DNA from 4 places in the Janthinobacterium sp. SUN100 genome. Region 1 is predicted to be linked to each of the others. Evidence: predicted binding sites of a transcription regulator. Region 1 holds the regulator's gene; each other region holds the start of a gene.
The links. The regulator sigma-54, encoded in region 1, starts transcription at its own class of promoters, with help from an activator protein. The targets are predictions, from matches to a motif close to TGGCANGNAANCTGCTTT.

Region 1 (4,968 bases):
TCGGACGGTCGAGCACGATGTGCCCGGTGCGGTTGCGGATGGAAGTCTGGACGAAGTCGCTCATGGCAGGCAGGAAAGAAGTGAAAGTGCGAATATTCTAATGCCTGCGCGGGGAACATTGCGTTCCGCTGGGCGCAAAAAAGGGCGCAATGTGCGCCCTTAATTGATCACAACTGCTGGAAGCGGGTGGCCTTAGACGGCGACGACGGCTTCTTCCTCGGAGTTGTCTGGCAGATGCTTGATCGCCTCTTTACCGTGCCCTTGCACTTTGGTTTTGTATTTCATCACTTGCCTATCGAGCTTGTCGATCAGCGTATCGATCGCGGCGTACAGGTCGTGCGCCAAGCTTTCCACATAGACAGTCTTGCCGCTCAAACGCAGGTTGACTTCAGCCTTTTGACGTTTTTCTTTCTCTTTGAGGTTATCCACGGTCAGAATCACGGCGATATCGATGACTTGATCGAAATGACGTTTCACGCGCTCCAGCTTCGTTTGTACGTATTCACGGATGGCTGGTGTCACTTCGAGATGATGTCCGCTGATGGTGAGATTCATACACACTCCTAAAGATGATCGGGTTCGTGCGGTCCATCCTATCCGGCCCGCAGAGGAACCGAAAAAAACTTACAAACACTTACGCAGGCTCACTGGCGGAATTTTTAATGCTTCCCGGTATTTGGCAACAGTACGTCGCGCAATCACCATGCCTTGTTCCCCCAGCATGTCCGCAATCTTACTGTCGGATAAAGGATTTTTAGGGTCTTCTGCTCCTGTCAGTTGCACGATCAATGCCCGTATCGCCGTCGATGACGCTTCGCCCCCCGCTTCGGTGGCGACGTGGCTACCAAAGAAATATTTCAACTCGAACATGCCGTGCGGGGTCAGCATGTACTTTTGAGTTGTTACCCGCGAGATAGTACTCTCGTGTAAACCCAGTGTATCAGCTATTTCACGGAGCACAAGGGGGCGCATGGCAACGGCCCCATGCGAGAAAAAGTTCTTTTGTCTTTCTACTATCGCCTGTGCCACGCGCAGGATCGTGTCGAAGCGCTGGCGCATGTTCTTGATCAGCCACTTGGCCTCCTGCAACTGTGCGCCCATGGCGCCCTCCCCCTTGCCTTGCTTGAGCAAGTTGGCGTACATGGCGTTGACGCGCAGGCGCGGCATGACGTCGTTGTTCAGGGTCACTTGCCAGCCATTGCGCGCGCGCTTGACGACGACGTCGGGCACCACGTAATCGGACACGTCCGAGGCGAACACGGCGCCCGGATGCGGATTGCACTGGCGAATCACCGTCTGCGCTTCGCGCAAGTCTTCATCGTCGCAATCGAGGGCTTTTTTCAGCTTGTTGAAATCGCGCTGGGCAAACCAGGCCAGGTGCTTTTCCACGATGACGAGGGCCATGCGCCGCGTCACCATGGCGATGTGTGGCAAGCGCTTGATTTGCAGGGCCAGGCATTCGGACGCGTTGCGCGCGCCCACGCCCGGCGGATCGAAACTTTGCAGCAGCGACAAGGCCGTGCGCATCTCGTCGGCGTCGATTTCCAGCTCTTCCGGCAGGCGCGCCAGGATGTCGTCGAGCGACTCTTCCAGGTAGCCATTGTCGTCGAGCGCGTCGATGATCAGCTCGACCAGTGCGCGGTCGCGCAATTCGAGCACCGTCACGCGCATCTGCTCCATCAGGTGTTCGCGCAGGGTGCAGTGATGGGCCTCCAATTGCGGACGCGAATCGTCGTCGTCGGGCGCCTTGCCCCGGCTCGCCTCACTCCAGTCGCTGTCGCCGCCATCCGCGGCGGCCGGGCTGTCGCCCCCCTCGCCGTCAAACGCTTCCGCTTCGGCCGGCGCTGCGGGCGCCTCCTGGCCTGGCGGCTGGGGCGGCGCTTCGGCCGGTGCGGCCGTGGAGCTCAAGGCCCCGTCGGACAGCAGGCGCAGCGAACGGTCGAGCGGATCATCGAGGCGTTCGAGCAAGGGATTGTCCGTCAGCAATTGCTCGAGTTCCTGGTGCAATTCCAGGGTAGACAATTGCAACAGGCGTATCGATTGCTGCAACTGCGGCGTCAGTGCCAGGTGCTGCGAAGTGCGCAGCTGCAATGATTGTTTCATTGGCTTACATGCGGAAGTGTTCGCCCAGATAGACCCGGCGTACCGACTCGTTCGCAATGATGTCGTCGGGGCGTCCCGACGCCAGCACCGAGCCCTGGTTGATGATGTAGGCGCGGTCGCAAATACCCAGCGTCTCACGCACATTATGATCGGTAATCAGCACGCCGATATTGCGCTCCTTCAAGAAACGCACAATGCGCTGGATCTCGATCACGGCGATCGGATCGACGCCGGCGAACGGCTCGTCGAGCAGCACGAAACGGGGATCGGTGGCCAGCGCGCGGGCGATTTCCACGCGGCGGCGTTCGCCACCGGACAGGGACAGCGCCTGGTTCTCGCGCAGCTTTTCAATCTGCAAGTCGGCCAGCAATTTATCCAGCCGCTCCTCGATCTCGGCCTTCGTCAGCGGACGGCCTTCGACGGTCTGGATTTCCAGCACGGCGCGGATATTGTCTTCCACCGTCAGCTTGCGGAAGACGGACGCTTCCTGCGGCAGGTAGGACAGGCCCATCTGCGCGCGGCGGTGGATCGGCAGGCTGGAGATATCCACGCCGCTGATATCGATGCTGCCGCCATCGGACGGCACCAGGCCGACGATCATGTAGAACGAGGTGGTCTTGCCGGCGCCGTTCGGGCCCAGCAAGCCCACCACTTCGCCGCATTCGACTTGCAGCGAAACATCATGCACGACTTGCCGCTTGCCATAGGTTTTTTGCAGCCCGCGAACGATCAGGGTGCTGCCGCAACGTGTATTTTCCATTATTTCTTTCCTGGCGCGGGCGTGGCCGGCGCTTTCTCCGCTGCCGGCGCCTTGGTCTTCGGCTGGATCACCATGCGCACGCTGCCGCCATCGGCGGTGCTGGTGCCGCTGTTGGAATTTTCCATCGCAAATTCTTCCTTGCGGCTGTCATACGAGATGAAAGCGCCATTGGCCACATCGGTGACTTTCGCGCCTTCCAGGCGCGTCAGCTTGGCTCTGGAAAACAGTTTCACCACTTCCGTCTTGTTGTCGTATTCCACGCGCTCCGCCTCGCCTTCGACCCACAGGTCGCCCGCGCCATCGCGCTTCTGGCGGAAGGTCGCAAGCTTGCCGGGATCGGCCCAGAAGGTGATGAACTGGTAGCCTTGCGGGTCTTCCGTGATCAGGGCCCGGCCCGCCTTCATGGTCAGGGTGCCCTTGACCAGCACGACGTCGCCCGTCAGGGTGCGCACCTGCTTGACGTCATCGACGTGGCCGCTGCGTGCCGTGATGACGGCTTCCTTCTCGGAATCGGCCTTCTCGGCATGCGCCACGCCCATGATGGCCAGCGAAAATACGGTCAACAGCAAGATGTTCTTCATAGTATAGTTTCCTTGTTTCATTCTGTCATTTTGCCGCCGCGGCCGGGCGCGGTTTCGGCGGGAGGACCATGCGCAGCGCATTCTGCACTTCCACCACGCCGGTGGCGTTATTCGCCTTCATGCCGATGCCATTGATGCGCGAGGCGCCCGTCAGGATATCGACAGGCACGTCCGTTTCCATTCTTTCCTCGTCCGGGAACACCGTCAGCGCTTCCGTCTTGACCGTCAGGTTCTGCGCCTTCGGACTGGCCACGCGGTCGATCACGACCTTGCGGTGCAGTTGCAGCCGGGTATTGTCCTGGTCGATATGCGCCAATTCCGCATTCATGTTCATCGGCGGCATGCCTGGCGTGAGCTTGCGCACGAAGGGCTGGTCGATATCGGACGAGTCGTCCAGCGGATAATGCGTGAGCTTGGTGCCCGACACGATATAGCTGGGCTTGCCCGTCAAGTCCATGCGCACCATGCTGAAATTGGTGATGAAATAGTCGGGCTCATCCAGATGCTTGCTGGCCGTGATGTCCTGGCCATTCTTGTTCATCACCTCGAGCAGCCAAAAGCTGCCCAGCGCGACGACAACCGCGCCCAGCACGGTAAAAATCATGCGCCAGCGATGGGCGCCTCCTGGCTTACGCATAGGGCTTCACTCTTTCAAAGGTCACTGGCGAGGCGGCGCGCCTCACTCCAGGAACGGCGCCATGACGCGCGCATAGTTGTCCTGGGCGCGCAGCAGGAATTCGCAGATCTCGCGCACCGCGCCGCGGCCGCCGCCGGCCTGCGTCACATGGTGGGCCATGCCCTGCACTTCCGGGCGTCCGCCCGGCACGCTGACGGCAAAGCCCACGCGTTTCAGGATGGGCGCGTCGATGACGTCGTCGCCGATATAGCCGCATTGCTCTTCCGTCAAGCCCGTCAGCGCCAGCAATTCGCGAAACGGCGTCAGCTTGTCGTGGCCGCCCTGGTGCACATGGGTAATGCCCAGGTCTTGCGCGCGGCGCGCCGTGATGGCCGAGCGGCGCGCGCTGATGATGGCCGTCTGCACGCCCGATTCCTGCAGCAGCTTGATGCCCAGGCCATCATACACATTAAACGTTTTCATCATCTCGCCGTCCGGGCCGAAATGCAGGCTGCCGTCGGTGAGCACGCCATCGACGTCAAAGATCATCAGTTTGACCTTGGCCGCCCGTGCCAGGTTGTCCGCCACGCTGTCCATCAGATCACCTTCGCTTGCGTCAGATCATGGATATGCAGCGCGCCCACCAGCTTGCCGTTGGTATCGACGACCAGCATCTGGTTGATGCGGAACTGCTCCATCACGGCCACGGCGTCGACGGCCAGGCGTTCGGGCGCGATGCTGCGCGGCTGCGCATGCATGACGTCGCGGATCGCCACTTGCGTGAAATCCTGCACACGCTCGAACATGCGGCGCAGATCGCCATCCGTAAACACGCCCACGGGACGGTTGTCCGCGTCGACGACGGCCGTCATGCCCATGCCCTTCTTCGTCATTTCCTCCAGCGCCTG
Region 2 (4,968 bases), on a different contig from region 1:
AATGGCGATCTTCGCCAGCACGGCGCCCGCCACCGGTTCGAGGAATTTGTTGACTTCGCCCAGGCCCAGCGCGGCGATCACGGTGCCGGCCAGCTGGCCCACGCCGCCGAGCACCACCACCATGAAGGAATCGACGATGTAGCTTTGGCCCAGGTCCGGCCCCACATTGCCCAGCTGCGACAGGGCCACGCCGCCGAGCCCGGCGATGCCGGAGCCGAGGCCAAAGGTCAGCATGTCGACCTTGCCCGTGGCCACGCCCACGCAATCGGCCATGCGGCGGTTTTGCGTGACGGCCCGCACGAACAGTCCCAGCCGCGTCTTGTTCAAGATCAACCACACGGCCACCACGACGACGATGGCAAAGGCGATGATGGCCAGGCGGTTGTACGGCAGCACGAGGCCGCCCAGCACGGTGACGCCGCCCGACATCCAGGCCGGATTGGCCACTTCCACGTTTTGCGCGCCAAAGATCGTGCGCACCGCCTGCATGAGGATCAGGCTGATGCCCCAGGTGGCCAGCAAGGTTTCCAGCGGCCGGCCATATAGCCAGCGGATCACCGTGCGTTCCAGCACTACACCCACCAGGCCGGAGACGAAAAATGCGGCCGGCAAGGCGGTCAGCAAATACCAGTCTTGCACGCCCGGCAAGTAGTTGCGGAAAAACAGCTGGCACAGATACGTCGTGTAAGCGCCTATCATCAGCAGCTCGCCATGCGCCATGTTGATGATGCCCATCAAGCCGAACGTGATGGCCAGGCCCAGGGCCGCCAGCAGCAGCACGCTGCCCAGCGAAATGCCGTAAAACACATTGCCGGCGAACTCCATGCGCGCCACCCGTCCCTTGATCTGGCGCATGGTCTCGATGGCAGCCAGTTGCACGGCCTCGTCCGGCTCGCCACCTTTCTCCAGCATGGCTTGCAGCACGGGCAGCAGGCGCGCATCGCTGCTGCCGGCCAGCGCCTGCACGGCGGCCTTGCGCGTGGCGACGTCGGGCGCATGCAGGTTGGCGCTGGCGATCAGCACCTGCAATATCTGTGTAATTTCCGCATCGCTTTCCCGCGCCAAGGCGGTGCGGATCAGGGGCAGCTGCGCGGGATCGACGGCCTTTTGCAACGCTTGCGCGGCCGCCAGCCGTTCGGCCCGTTCCGGCGCCAGCAGTTTCAGCCCCGACAAGGCGCCTGCCACGGCCGACCGCAAGCGGTTGTTGACCATCACGCCATCGATGCCGTCCGGCAGCGGCACGTTCTTGCCGAGCGCCGGGTCAAGCGCCTGCTCGCCGTCGACGATATACACCTTGCCGTCGGGCGTGGCGTATAACGCGTCGTCCTGCAAGGCTTGCAGCACACGGGCGGCCTCGGGCGTGGCAAGGGCGGCGATCTGCGCGACGGCGGCGACCCTGGCGTCAGGATCGTCGCCGGCCAGCGGCTTGAGCAGGTCGGGAGGGATGGCGGCCTGCGCCATGGACGACAGGCACAGGCAGGCGAAGACCAGCAGCGATGTGAATAGCCTCATTGATATCCCGGGAAAGCGTTGATAGTCGGCGCCACCGGACGCATGGCCCGATGGCGCCGGCGTGGCTTTTACAGCTTTTGCTTGCCCTCATTGCCCTTGATAAACGGGCTCCACGGCTGGGCGCGTATCGGCTCCTTAGTTTTCCACACGACATTGAATTGCCCATCGGCCTTGATTTCGCCGATCATCACGGGCTTGTGCAAGTGGTGATTCGTGGCATCCATGGTCAGGGTGAAGCCCGACGGCGCCTTGACGCTCTGGCCGGCCATGGCGGCGATCACCTTGTCCGTATCCGTCGATTTCGCCTTTTCCACGGCTTGCGCCCACATGTGGATGCCGACATAGGTCGCTTCCATCGGGTCGTTCGTCACGACCGACCCCGCGTTCGGCAGCTTTTGCGCCACCGCATACGCCTTCCACTGCTTGATGAAGGCCGTGTTGACGGGATTCTTGACGGATTCAAAATAATTCCATGCCGCCAGGTGACCGAGCAGCGGCTTGGTATCGATGCCGCGCAACTCTTCCTCGCCCACGGAAAACGCGACTACGGGCACGTCCGTGGCTTTCAAGCCCGCATTGCCCAGTTCCTTGTAGAACGGCACGTTGGAATCGCCATTGATGGTGGAAATGACGGCCGTCTTGCCACCCGTGGAAAACTTCTTGATGTTGGCGACGATGGTTTGATAGTCGGCGTGGCCGAACGGCGTGTAGACCTCGCTGATATCGCTATCCTTGACACCTTTGCTTTTCAGAAAGGCGCGCAAGATCTTGTTGGTGGTGCGCGGATACACGTAATCCGTGCCCAGCAGCACGAAGCGTTTCGCGCCGCCGCCATCCTTGCTCATCAGGTATTCCACGGCGGGAATCGCCTGCTGGTTCGGCGCGGCCCCCGTATAGAACACATTCTTTTCCAGCTCCTCACCCTCGTATTGCACCGGGTAAAACAGCAGGCTGTTGAGTTCCTTGAACACCGGCAAGACGGATTTGCGCGACACGGACGTCCAGCAGCCGAACACGACGGCAACCTTGTCCTGCGCCACCAGCTGGCGCGCTTTTTCCGCAAATAAAGGCCAGTTCGACGCCGGATCGACGACGACGGCTTCCAGCTTCTTGCCCAGCACGCCGCCCTTGGCATTGATCTCGGCAATCGTCATCAGCGCCACATCCTTGAGCGACGTTTCGGAGATGGCCATGGTGCCCGACAGGGAGTGCAAAATGCCCACCTTGATCGTGTCTGCGGCCAGGGCTGCCTGCATGTAAGTGGACGTGGCCAGGGCCAGTGCGCCGGCGGCGGCCGCTTTCAGGATGATGCGTCGTGACATGGGGACTCCTGTGATGGGTTCGTGGGGGTCGAGCTGGGCCTGCGATGTTGTTAAAGCAGAATGCATGCCAGCGCTGTGCACCGGCATGCCAGCTTGCAACGCCACGATTTGGTGCAACGGTGGCTTTGTTGCACGAAAAAAAACCGGCTGCACAATGGTTGTGCGAACGGTGGACCTGCGTTGTATATTGACGAGAATAAAAGACGAAGAGTTAGGTACTTGCAAGGATAGTTCCCGCCTGGAAATTATCATATAATGTATTCTTTAATGAAACTTCAGGACGCAATCCTCGTGTAGTTGACGATGAGATAGCGTTCCGGAATACACGCATGCAACCAGTCATCGATAAAGCCGTTCTGTCTGTCCAAAGTCTGCTGAGTCTTGAACAACTCGAAATTCCCAGCTACCAGCGTCCCTACAAATGGAAACTGAAAAACATCAGCGAACTGTTTGCGGATATAGACAGTCATCGCGACAAATCCGCTTACCGCCTGGGATCTGTCGTCTTCCACCTGCGCGTGGCTGACGAACAGCATTGGCTCGATATTGTGGATGGTCAACAGCGCACGCTAACGCTCCTGCTAGCGATCAAGGCCATTATCGAGCGCAGAATTAATACATTAACAAGACAAGACCTGAGACAGACCCTTGGCAATCTCGAGTACAAGGTCAATGCTTTCATGAAGCGCCAGCACTTTTCCAGCCTGATCTCCCAGCACAATCTGCGGCGCAATTTTCAGGAACTACTGCGTCTGGTTGATCGGCCCGAATTCACCGAGGAACATATCGACTTTCTCCTCAAGCGATGCGAAGTCGTCACTTTCGTACTTACCGATGTATCGGAAGCCTTTCAATTTTTCGACTCACAGAATGCACGAGGGCGCGACTTGGCCCCCCATGATTTGCTCAAGGCATATCATTTACGCGAGTTTGCGGAACATGAAGTGTCTCTCAAGGCAGATACCGTCGCTCACTGGGAAAACCTGCAAAGCGACAGCCTTGCCACTTTATTTGCCACTTACCTGTTCCGGATACGCCAATGGGCAGAGGGTAAATCGGCTCGCTATTTCGGTAAGGAAGAAGTTGATCTTTTCAAAGGTGTCAGCCTGCATCGGAAAGGGCTTCCCCCCTACGCGAAATCGCTGCAAATTGCGCACCATTTTGTTGATGAATATAACCGTCAGTACCAGCGTCAGATTGACGGCCAGAAAGCGGAATTTCCCTTTCAGCTGGATCAGATGATCGTCAACGGGCGACGTTTCTTTGAAATGGCAGAGCATTACCAGCGCATGGTATCGGCCATCATCAAGGATGAGCATGCCGCCGACGAGACGCATATTCTAGGCGAAAGGTTGAGTGAGCAGGCAAGCCGTATCCTCAAGACACTCAACACCTATCAACGACGCTACCGCACCGGAGATCAGTATGTACGGTCGATGTTTGATTGTGCTCTTATCTTCTATATCGACAAGTTTGGCGCCGAAGGCATCTCGGCTGCCATCGAAAAGTGTTTCATCTGGGCCTACCGCTGCCGTATCCGCCAGCAGGTAGTACAGCTAGCCACCATGGACAACTATATGCTGGAGTACAACCTGATCCGGATTATCCGCGATGCCAGGCAAGCGCGGGACCTGCTGTCCGTGCCCTTGCAAACGCTCAATGCATCGCAAAACAAAAACAATCGCAATGGCGACAGTGATAGTGAGGACGAGTTAATCGTCCTCTTCATAGAGATGAATTATTATGAATGACAAAGCCGTACGCCCCTTCCGCATCAAGGAACTGCTCAACAGCGAGGCCAGTTATCTGGTGCCTATGTATCAACGCAACTATGCGTGGGGCGAGGCAGAAATCATGCAATTGTTACAGGACATACATGATTACCAGCAAAAAACGGCCGACAACGAAACACCGCAGACCTACCATATCGGCACTTTGGTCGTATTTTTCCGGGAGCGCGGGCGCTATGAAGTAATTGATGGCCAACAACGTTTTACAACATTTTCCCTGCTGGCAAATTGGCTGAGAAATCGCGCCACTTCCGCAGTGGACATGCGTTGGTATGAACGCATCAATCTTGAGTTCGAGAGCCGACCTATCTCAACCAAAACCTTTGATGCCATATGGCAAGGGG
Region 3 (4,968 bases), on a different contig from region 1:
ATGGTTGTAGCCGATGGCGGGCCGCATGGTGGCCCGCCAGATCAAACACTGTTCAGATAATTCGGCGGCCAGCGTCAGGCGCCCAGCCACGGCAAGCCCGCCTTGCACCAGCCGCCGATCTGCTTGCGGTGGCCGTCGGCGTCCTTGTCGCCCTCGAAGCCTTCGAGGATGTCGAAGCAGTTGATATAGCCGTGTTCGGTCGCCAGCTTGGCGGCATGGCGCGAACGCACGCCGGAGCGGCACAGGAACAGCAGCACCTCGTCCTTGCCGGCCTGGGCCGCCAGTTGCGCGAGGAAGTCGGGATTCGGCACGCCGCCCGGGTAGGTGGCCCACTGCACCGCACCATGCTGGGTATCGGCGATGTCGACGCGGCCGACCCAGTCGCGCTCGGCAGTCGTGCGCACATCGATGAGCTTGACGGCGGCATCGCCTTGCAGCAAGTCATACGCTTCCTGCGGCGTGACGGCGCCGGCATACGGCGTACCTTCATTGGCCCGGCTGCGGGCGGTGGTCAGGATGTCGGCGGCGGTGGTCATGGCGTCCTCGATGAAAGTGGGCAGGTGTGTGTACGATTATAGTGCGCCGTCCGCGCCCCGCAAACGGGAATCCATGGTGCACGGCGCATGCACCACAAGGAGGCATTTTTCGGTAATTCGCACAAAATGCACGATAATGGTGCGTTATTCGTTTTTTGCACTTGCTTAGTGCATTCTTGATTTGACGCAAACGCGTGTCAAAATCGCGGGCATGAAAACTTTCACTGGGATGGCAGTAATTTTGTTGCCGGCACCGGGGGGCTCCTGGAGCTGGCATGGAATCTGCTATGATCCTTATGAGTTTTGGTGGCACGCAATGTTTGCTTCGCTTCATCAGCCCAGACGCACTAAGGTCGGCTCACCCCACATTCATTTAGGAGATACGCATGGCAATGACAGCCGCAGAAGTCTTGAAGATGGTAGAAGAAAACGAAGTCAAATTCGTTGATTTCCGCTTTGCCGATACCCGTGGTAAAGAGCAGCACGTGACGGTTCCCGTGTCGCACTTCGACATGGACAAATTCGAGTCGGGCCACGCCTTTGACGGTTCTTCGATCGCTGGCTGGAAAGGCATTGAAGCGTCCGACATGATCTTGTTGCCGGATCCAAACACGGCCAATATCGATCCGTTCATGGAAGAAACGACCCTGTTCATGCAGTGCGACGTGATCGAACCGTCGGACGGCAAGGGCTACGACCGCGACCCGCGCTCGATCGCGAAACGCGCCGAAGCCTACCTGAAATCGTCGGGCATGGGCGACACCGCCTACTTCGGCCCTGAGCCGGAATTCTTCATCTTCGACAGCGTGCGCTGGAAGATCGACATGTCGGGCTGCTTCGTCAAGATCGGTTCGGACGAAGGTTCGTGGTCGACCGGCAAGGATATCGAAGGCGGCAACAGCGGCCACCGTCCTACCGTCAAGGGCGGCTATTTCCCAGTGCCACCAGTGGACAGCTTCCAGGACATGCGTTCGGAAATGTGCCTGATTTTGGAATCGCTGGGCATCCCGGTTGAGGTACATCATCACGAAGTGGCCGGCGCCGGTCAAAATGAAATCGGCACCAAGTTCTCGACCCTGGTCGAGCGCGCCGACTGGACGCAAAACCTGAAATACGTGGTGTGGAACGTGGCGCACAGCTATGGTAAGACCGCCACCTTCATGCCGAAACCTATCGTTGGCGACAACGGTTCGGGCATGCACGTGCATCAATCCGTATGGAAAGATGGCAAAAACCTGTTCGCCGGCGACGGCTATGCCGGCCTGTCCGATTTCGCCCTGTACTACATCGGCGGCATCATCAAGCACGCCAAGGCACTGAACGCGATCACGAATCCGGGCACCAACTCGTACAAGCGTCTGGTACCAGGCTACGAAGCTCCAGTGAAACTGGCGTACTCGGCGAAAAACCGTTCCGCCTCGATCCGTATTCCGCACGTGGCCAATCCAAAAGGCCGCCGCGTCGAAGCGCGCTTCCCGGATCCACTGGCGAACCCGTACCTGTGCTTCGCCGCACTGCTGATGGCCGGCCTGGACGGTGTTGCCAACAAGATCCATCCGGGCGAAGCCGCCTCGAAAGATCTGTACCATCTGCCGCCGGAAGAAGATGCACTGATCCCGACCGTGTGCGCTTCGCTGGAAGAAGCACTGGAAGCCCTGGACAAGGACCGCGAGTTCCTGACCCGTGGCGGCGTGTTCAGCGATTCCATGATCGACGCTTACCTGGAACTGAAAATGCAGGACGTACAGCGCATGCGCATGACCACGCATCCTGCCGAGTTCGACATGTACTACTCGCTGTAATGGCGCCACGCCGGCAATGTGCCGGTAGTGAATAAAAAACGCGGGTGAGGCGATGGTCTTGCCCGCGTTTTTTTATGCAAGGCGCCAAGGCGGTGACAGTGCGGTGTTGTATAGTCGGCCCAGGAACGATGCGGCACGAGCCGACAGGAGTGAAGATTGACCAAGCATTACAGAATGGCGCTGATGGCAGGATTGCTGGGCGCGGCGGCACAGGCGCACGGGCAGCTGTATGTGTGCGCCGATGCGCAGGGACACAAGACGTACACGGACAGGAGTGCTGGCAAACATTGCCAGCTGCTCGATTTGCCGGGCGCCATGACGGAGCCGCCACGCAGGACGGCGCCGCTGGCCGGTGCGCCGGTACGGCCCGCCCTGCAGGCGGCGGCCACGGCGGCGCCTGCCGCCGGCGCGTTTCCCAAGGTCGATGGCGCCGAGCAGCGCGCGCGCGACCTGGACCGGCGCCAGATCCTGCAGGACGAGTTGCGCAGCGAAGAGCAGAAACTGGCGGCGCAGCGCCTGGAATTTAACGGCGGCCAGCCCGAGCGCCAGGGCAATGAGCGCAACTACGCGAAATACCAGGAAAGAGTGGCGCAGTTGAAGGACAACATTAGCCGGACACAGCAAAACGTCGAGGCCCTGAAACGCGAGATCGCGAATATCCGGTAAAGCACATGACACTAGACAACCATTCCAGCCGTCCCGCCCACCTGGCCGGCCTTGATTTGCTGGCCTCGGCCGTGATCCTGCTCGATGGCGACGGCCGCATCAGCTACGCCAACGCGGCGGCGGAAAACCTGCTGGAAAGCTCCTTGAAGGCCCTGTCGCGGCAAAAGCTGACGGCGCTGTTCCTCAATCCCGAGGAGCTGGCCGGCATTTGCGCGCAGGCGCTTGAACACAAGTTTTCCGACTTGCGCCAGGACCTGAGCCTGGAGCGCCTGGGGCGCGAGCCGCTGCGCGTGCACAGCATCGTCAGCGCGCTCGACGCGCCGCGCGACGGCGTGCTGATCGAGCTGCGCGAGAACGTGCAGCAGTTAAAGCTCGACCGCGAGGAGCGCATCCTCGACCAGAGCCAGGTCAACAAGGAGCTGATCCGCAACCTGGCGCATGAAATCAAGAACCCGCTGGGCGGCATCCGCGGCGCGGCCCAGCTGCTGGAACTGGAATTGCCGGCCCTGCACCTGAGCGAACTGCGCGAATACACGCAAGTCATCATCAAGGAAGCGGACCGCCTGCAAACCCTGGTCGACCGCCTGCTGGCGCCGCACCGCCGCCCGCATATCGTGGGCGACGTGAATATCCACGAAGTGTGCGAAAGGGTCCGCAGCCTGATCCTGGCCGAATTCCCCAGCGGCCTGACCATTGCGCGCGATTACGACGCTTCGATCCCCGAGTTTCGCGGCGACAAGGAGCAATTGATACAGACCGTGCTCAACATCGCGCATAACGCGGCGCAGGCCCTGGCCGAGCGCATCGAGGCGGGCGATGCGGAGCTGATTTTCAAGACGCGCGTGGCGCGCCAGGTGACCCTGGCCAAGGTCCGTTACGGCCTGGCATTAGACTTGCATATCATTGACAATGGACCGGGCATCGCACCCCAGATCCGCGACCGGATTTTCTACCCGCTGGTGTCGGGCAGGGAAGGCGGCAGCGGGCTGGGACTGACCTTGGCGCAAACCTTCGTGCAACAGCACCTGGGCGTGATCGAGTGCGAAAGCCGGCCTGGATACACCGATTTCAGGATCGTTCTACCCTTGCCATAAGCGAGGAGGTATCCCACCCATGAAATCCATTGCGGGACGCACACACTAATGAAGCCAATCTGGATAGTTGACGACGACGAATCAATCCGCTGGGTGCTGGAAAAAGCCCTGGCGCGGGAAAATCTCGCCACCAAGAGTTTTGCCAATGCGCGCGACGCCATCGCCGCACTGGAATTTGACACGCCGCAAGTGCTCGTGTCCGATATCCGCATGCCGGGCGCCTCCGGCCTGGAATTGTTGCAGACGGTCAAGTCGCGCTTTCCCGGCTTGCCTGTCATCATCATCACGGCCTTTTCCGACCTCGATTCGGCCGTCGCAGCCTTCCAGGGCGGCGCCTTCGAATACCTGGCCAAGCCCTTCGACATCGACAAGGCAGTCGAGCTGATCCGCCGCGCGCTGGAAGAAAGCCTGCGCGAAACCAGCGTCGAGTCGGGGCCGTCGGAAACGCCGGAAATCCTCGGCCAGGCGCCGGCCATGCAGGAAGTCTTCCGCGCCATCGGCCGCCTGTCGCAATCGAACGTGACGGTGCTCATCACGGGCGAATCCGGTTCCGGCAAGGAACTCGTGGCGCGCGCGCTGCACAAGCACAGCCCGCGCGCGGCGCAGCCGTTCATTGCCCTCAACACGGCGGCAATACCCAAGGATTTGCTGGAATCGGAACTGTTCGGCCATGAACGGGGGGCGTTTACGGGCGCCCAGACGACGCGCCGGGGCCGCTTCGAGCAAGCGGAGAACGGCACCCTGTTCCTCGACGAGATCGGCGACATGCCGTTCGACCTGCAGACGCGCCTCTTGCGCGTGTTGTCCGACGGGCATTTCTACCGCGTCGGCGGCCACCAGCCCATGAAGGCGAACGTGCGCGTGATTACG
Region 4 (4,968 bases), on a different contig from region 1:
TGCTGGATATTGATCTTGCCCTGCGGATGCAGCACCAGCGGCAAGCCCAGCGCATCGGCCGCCGCCTGGCGCGTATGGTCGTCCGGCGTGGCGCCGATGCCGCCAAAGCTGAAGACGATGTCGCCGCTGGCAAAGCTGCGCTTGAGCAAGGCGACCAGGCGGGCAGGCTCGTCGCCCACGTATTCCGCCCAGCTCAGCTGCAATCCCCGCGCCTTGAGCATTTGCACCACTTTCGGGAAATGCTGGTCCGTGCGCTTGCCCGACAGGATTTCGTCGCCGATGATGATCAATCCGATAGCCATGAAGCTTCCTCGTAGAATTCGATAAAAATACTCAAGCGTCCGCCGGCGCCACGTCGGTCATGCCGCGTACGCCCCGCAACCGCGACAGTGCTTCCAGGCAGTAATACTGGAACCACAGCCCCGTAAAGATGAATATCAGCACATACAGCCAGATGGCGAACGCCGCCAGGAAGGGGAAGAACACCACCGACATCGCGCCGCCCATCCACAGCAAGCCCGGCACGGCGCCGGCCGCGCCGGACACCATGCCGATGGCCAGCAGGGGCCAGCGCTGCGTGCGCATGATGGCGTGGCGCTCGTCCACGCTGGCGTAGTCGGCCATGGCGTCGTACGCCATCACGCGGTAGGTCAGCCAGCCCCACAGCACGGCTTGCCCCGCCAGGGCGGCCGGCGGAAACGCGTACAGGGGCAGCAGGATGACCCAGGCAACGATAAAGAGTAAAAACGTGGCCAGCGAAGTGCCGACGCTGCCGAGCAGGCTGCCGCCATGCTTCTTTTCCAGCTGAGGAAAGTGCCGCCCGCCGATATGGCGGCCGATGGCCGGCATGGCGAACAGGCCCATGAAGATCAGCGCCGTCAGGATCATCAGCGGCAGCAGCATGAACATGGCGATCAGCGGCACGATCACGGCTTTCAGCACGCCCAGGCCGAAGGTGGTCAGCACCTGGCCGCTGGTGCGGAAGAAATCGTACTGCGTGAACAGCGCATGCAGGCTGTCGATCAGCGGCTGCAAGCCCACGTACAGCAAGCCACCCCACAGCACCAGCGACAGGATGAACGGCGCCACGCTCAGCAGCAGTATCCTGCCATGCAATTGCGACAGGAAAGCACGGCCATACGAATTCAACACATTACGCATCAACGGCGTCCTTTTCGTTTAATTCTTGCAAATTCCACCATGCGGCGCAGGCCCAGCCATTGCTGCTGCCAGAAACCGCGGCCATAGTTGCGCCCCGGCCGGCCGACACCGTTGCTGTCGATGCGGGCCAGCTGGTCGCGCACGCCCGTGCGCGCATAGCCCGCCGAGAAATTCGCGGTGCCCAGCAGCATATCCCAAATCGGCAAGACCACGCCGAAGTTGCAACCACCCATGCTGCCCTTGCCTTTCGACTCGTGCCCCACGCCGATCGCGTGATGCGTGCGGTGGAAACGGGGCGAGATCAAGAGCCGCTCGCCGATGCGACCGAAGTGTATCCTCACATTCGCATGCTGCAAGCTTTGCAAAATGCGCGAAATCGACACCAGCAGCACATACTGGCCAGGCGGCACGCCAATGCCGAGCGCCACCAGCGCCATCACCACGTCGCGCAGGAAGTCATCGAGCAAGTGGTTGCGGTCATCGCTCCACAAATTCATGTTTTGCTGGCTGTGATGCAGGCTGTGCAAGCCCCACCACCAGCCGAAATGGTGCGAGGCCCGGTGGTAGCAATAGTCGACGAAGTCCAGTATCACAAAATAGATGATAAAACTGAGCAAGGGGCTGATGCCGGGCAACAGCGATTCCAGGTTCAATGGATGAATATTGTCGAAGCGCAAGGCGCCCGCCAATGCATCCATCAGCGGATCGAGCGTGAAGAAGACCACGACGGAAAACAGGCCGACGCGGTGCAGCACGGTATAGAGAAAATCGTTCCAGCGGGCGCGCGGGTCCGTCATCTTTTGCGCGGGAATCAAGGCTTCGAGCGGACGCAGCACGAGAAACAGCAGCACCAGTTCGCACAGGCCGATCAGCAGCCACTCCGTGCCCTCGAACGCTTCTTCCGTGAATTCGCCAAAGCCCAGGTGATACACAAGCGGGTTCACCACCGTCTGGAACAGCCATCCTTGCGCCGCGCCAAAGGCGTCGACCACGGCATCGATGACGGGCGTGACGAAGCTGACGATGTCGGCGGCGATCATGGCTGGCCCTTCTTCCGCGCATAGGCAGGATGCTCGCGCAGGGTGGCAAAGCAGAAACCCTTGTCTTGCAGGCCGGAAATCAAGGCGTCCAGGTTGGCCGGTGCCCACGGCTCCTTGCGCGACCAGATGCCCATGTGTGCAATGAAAATGTCGCCGCTGCGCAAGTTCGCCAGGGCTTTTTTCAGCAGCGTGGCGTTCGGATACTTATCACTGGGCAATTCATCGCCCGAATAGCCGGCCGGCGCCCAGCCCGCGTGCTGATAGCCGCAGGCGCTGCCGGCCGCCAGGGTGCGCGCCGACGTGTAGCCGCCCGGCGCGCGCCAGAACGGGTCGAGCTTGCGCCCGGTCAGCTCCTGGAAGCGCGTATCGACGCGGCGCAATTCCTCGCAGAACTGCTGATCCGTGAACGACGCCAGCTTGCCGCCATCCTTGCCGAACTGGGGCTTGACCTGGATCAAGCCGTTGGCCAGATCCTTCTTCCAGTACACGTGGTCAAACGTATGCGTGCCGAACGCATGGCCTTCGGCCACGCGGGCTTTCCAGTACGGCGCCCACGAGTCATCGAGCGAATAGTCGCCCCGCGTGGTCTTTTCATTGGCCAGGAAGAAGGTTGCCTTCACATGGCGCTTGTTCAGCACGTCGGCGATCAGCTGCGCTTGCGACTGGCTACCCGTGTCGAAGGTCATGTAGATGGTGCCCTTGCAGGCGGCCGGCGCTGGCGATGCAACTGGGGATGCGGCTGGGGCAGCAGATACGGCGGCAGGTACGGCAGCAGGTGCGGCGGCATGCGCGGGCGACAGCATGGCGTTGGCGCACAGCAGCATGGCGGGCCCGTGGCCCGCGAAAATGAAGCGTTTCATCATCACCGGCTCATCACATGCGCGGCGAGTGGGTGGCGAAGTACACGCCATGGGGCGAGCGGCCCACCGGGATGGTCTTGATCACCTTGCGCGTGGTCAAGTCGATCACGGCCACTTTCTTGATCCAGCGCAACGTTACCCACATGGTCTTGCCGTCCGGCGTGATTTCCATGCAATCGGGGCCGCCCGGCACATTGATGGTGCCCACGTTTTCCAGGGTTTGCTGGTCGATGATGTTGATGGTGTTCGACACGCGGTTCGAGACGAACGTCATGCGGTTGTCGCCCAGCGCGCGGAAATTGTGCGTGCCGGCGCCCGCCTTGATGCGCTTGACGGTCTTTTGCGTGCGCCAGTCGATCACTTCCACGTAATCGCTGCCCATGATGCCCACCAGCAAATGCTTGCCATCGGGCGTCATCGTGATGCCGGCTGGCGCCGGGCCGACGGGCATGGTCCATTTCACCGTTTGCGTGGCCAGGTCGATGGCGCTGACCTGGTTGCTGCCCTGCTGCGTAATGAAAGCCATGGTGCTGTCGGCCGTGAACGCCATATGGCTGGGCAACTTTGGCAGCGGAATGCGCTTGGCCAGGGTCAGGTTCTTGCCGTCATAGCGGTACAGGTCGATACGGTCCAGGCGCAAGGAGTTCGAGATGAACCATTTCTGGTCCGGCGAAAAGCCGATCTGGTACGGGTCGAGGATGTTGCTGATGCGGCGCTGGATCTGGCCCGACACGGGGTCGAGGAAAATCAGCTCGTTGCCGACGGAACTGGCGACGATCAGCGACTTGCCGTCCGGCGTTTCCATCAGATGGTGCGGTTCCTTGCCGACGGCAAAGGTGGACAGGGGAGCATAGGTTTTCTGGTCCAGCAGTTGCACCGTAGCATCACGGGAATTGAGCACCACCACCACTTCGGCTTGCGCCGTCGATATTGCGGAAACCAGGCACAGCGAGGAAAAAACAAGGCGGCGTAGACTGCGGAACATGGCAAAAATCACTGTTAAATACAAAACATGCATTTTACGTGGAACACTGTATTTATTGTGTGAAATCCCCCCTTAAATGCTGCCGGCAGCCACACATCGCCGTAATTTCCGTTTTTTCCCCGTGCCAGGCCTGGAATGGCGCTTTGCAACTCATTGCTCTACAATCTGAAGCTTTCATCGCCTACACAAGGATAATCATGACCACCACCACTACCGCTTCCGGTCTGCAATACATCGACACCACCGTTGGCGAAGGCGCTGAAGCGCAAGCCGGCAACAATGTTGTCGTGCATTACACGGGCTGGCTGCAAAACGACGACGGCAGCGCCGGCGCGAAATTTGACTCGAGCAAGGACCGCAACGATCCATTCGAATTCCCGCTGGGCGCCGGCCGCGTCATTCAAGGCTGGGACGAAGGCGTGCAAGGCATGAAAGTGGGCGGCAAGCGCCAGCTGATCATCCCGGCAGCACTGGGCTATGGCGCACGCGGCGCCGGCGGCGTGATTCCTCCGAACGCCACCCTGATTTTCGACGTCGAACTGCTGGGCGTATAAGCACCGACTCCGCAGCGCTCAAGCGACTGTACCGACGCCGCCCCTGTTCACTCAGCGGCGGCGTTTTTGTTTTGAGTGTGTCCTCTAATGCACGGCGCGCTTTTTTCACTATGATGTCAGGCACTGCAGCACGCACGGTGGCCACTCCGCCGGGCCTGCCGCACTTTTCCAGCGATTCCATCAGCACACAGGAGCCATCATGAGTTTACAAGAGCAATTCGAACAAGCGCAGCTCGATTCCAAGACCCTGTCCGAGCGTCCGGACAATATGACCTTGTTGAAAATCTACGCCTTGTTCAAGCAAGCGTCGAGCGGCGACGCCACGGGCGAGCGTCCTGGCATGACCGACTTCGTCAACCGCGCCAAGT

Region 2: urtA (urea ABC transporter substrate-binding protein) is a predicted target of sigma-54. The motif match lies at 2,887-2,904, and genes of this name have one in related genera.
Region 3: glnA (type I glutamate--ammonia ligase) is a predicted target of sigma-54. The motif match lies at 808-825, and genes of this name have one in related genera.
Region 4: O0881_RS23480 (beta-propeller fold lactonase family protein) is a predicted target of sigma-54. The motif match lies at 4,073-4,090, and genes of this name have one in related genera.

The regions. Positions count from the first base shown of each region.
Region 1 is NZ_JAPUBU010000003.1:190,763-195,730, forward strand. It holds gene O0881_RS17345 (enoyl-CoA hydratase/isomerase family protein) at 1-64, opposite strand, end outside; gene raiA (ribosome-associated translation inhibitor RaiA) at 193-555, opposite strand; gene O0881_RS17355 (RNA polymerase factor sigma-54) at 625-2,103, opposite strand; gene lptB (LPS export ABC transporter ATP-binding protein) at 2,108-2,863, opposite strand; gene lptA (lipopolysaccharide transport periplasmic protein LptA) at 2,863-3,444, opposite strand; gene lptC (LPS export ABC transporter periplasmic protein LptC) at 3,470-4,081, opposite strand; gene O0881_RS17375 (HAD hydrolase family protein) at 4,124-4,657, opposite strand; gene O0881_RS17380 (KpsF/GutQ family sugar-phosphate isomerase) at 4,657-4,968, opposite strand, start outside.
Region 2 is NZ_JAPUBU010000001.1:1,561,903-1,566,870, forward strand. It holds gene urtB (urea ABC transporter permease subunit UrtB) at 1-1,512, opposite strand, end outside; gene urtA (urea ABC transporter substrate-binding protein) at 1,581-2,834, opposite strand; gene O0881_RS06805 (DUF262 domain-containing protein) at 3,164-4,585, shown strand; gene O0881_RS06810 (DUF262 domain-containing protein) at 4,578-4,968, shown strand, end outside.
Region 3 is NZ_JAPUBU010000005.1:116,032-120,999, forward strand. It holds gene O0881_RS23535 (rhodanese-like domain-containing protein) at 75-536, opposite strand; gene glnA (type I glutamate--ammonia ligase) at 923-2,338, shown strand; gene O0881_RS23545 (DUF4124 domain-containing protein) at 2,495-3,004, shown strand; gene glnL (nitrogen regulation protein NR(II)) at 3,010-4,098, shown strand; gene ntrC (nitrogen regulation protein NR(I)) at 4,147-4,968, shown strand, end outside.
Region 4 is NZ_JAPUBU010000005.1:103,841-108,808, reverse strand. It holds gene O0881_RS23500 (molybdopterin-binding protein) at 1-302, opposite strand, end outside; gene O0881_RS23495 (EI24 domain-containing protein) at 334-1,161, opposite strand; gene O0881_RS23490 (sterol desaturase family protein) at 1,161-2,201, opposite strand; gene O0881_RS23485 (polysaccharide deacetylase family protein) at 2,198-3,004, opposite strand; gene O0881_RS23480 (beta-propeller fold lactonase family protein) at 3,075-4,046, opposite strand; gene O0881_RS23475 (FKBP-type peptidyl-prolyl cis-trans isomerase) at 4,244-4,600, shown strand; gene O0881_RS23470 (acyl-CoA-binding protein) at 4,800-4,968, shown strand, end outside.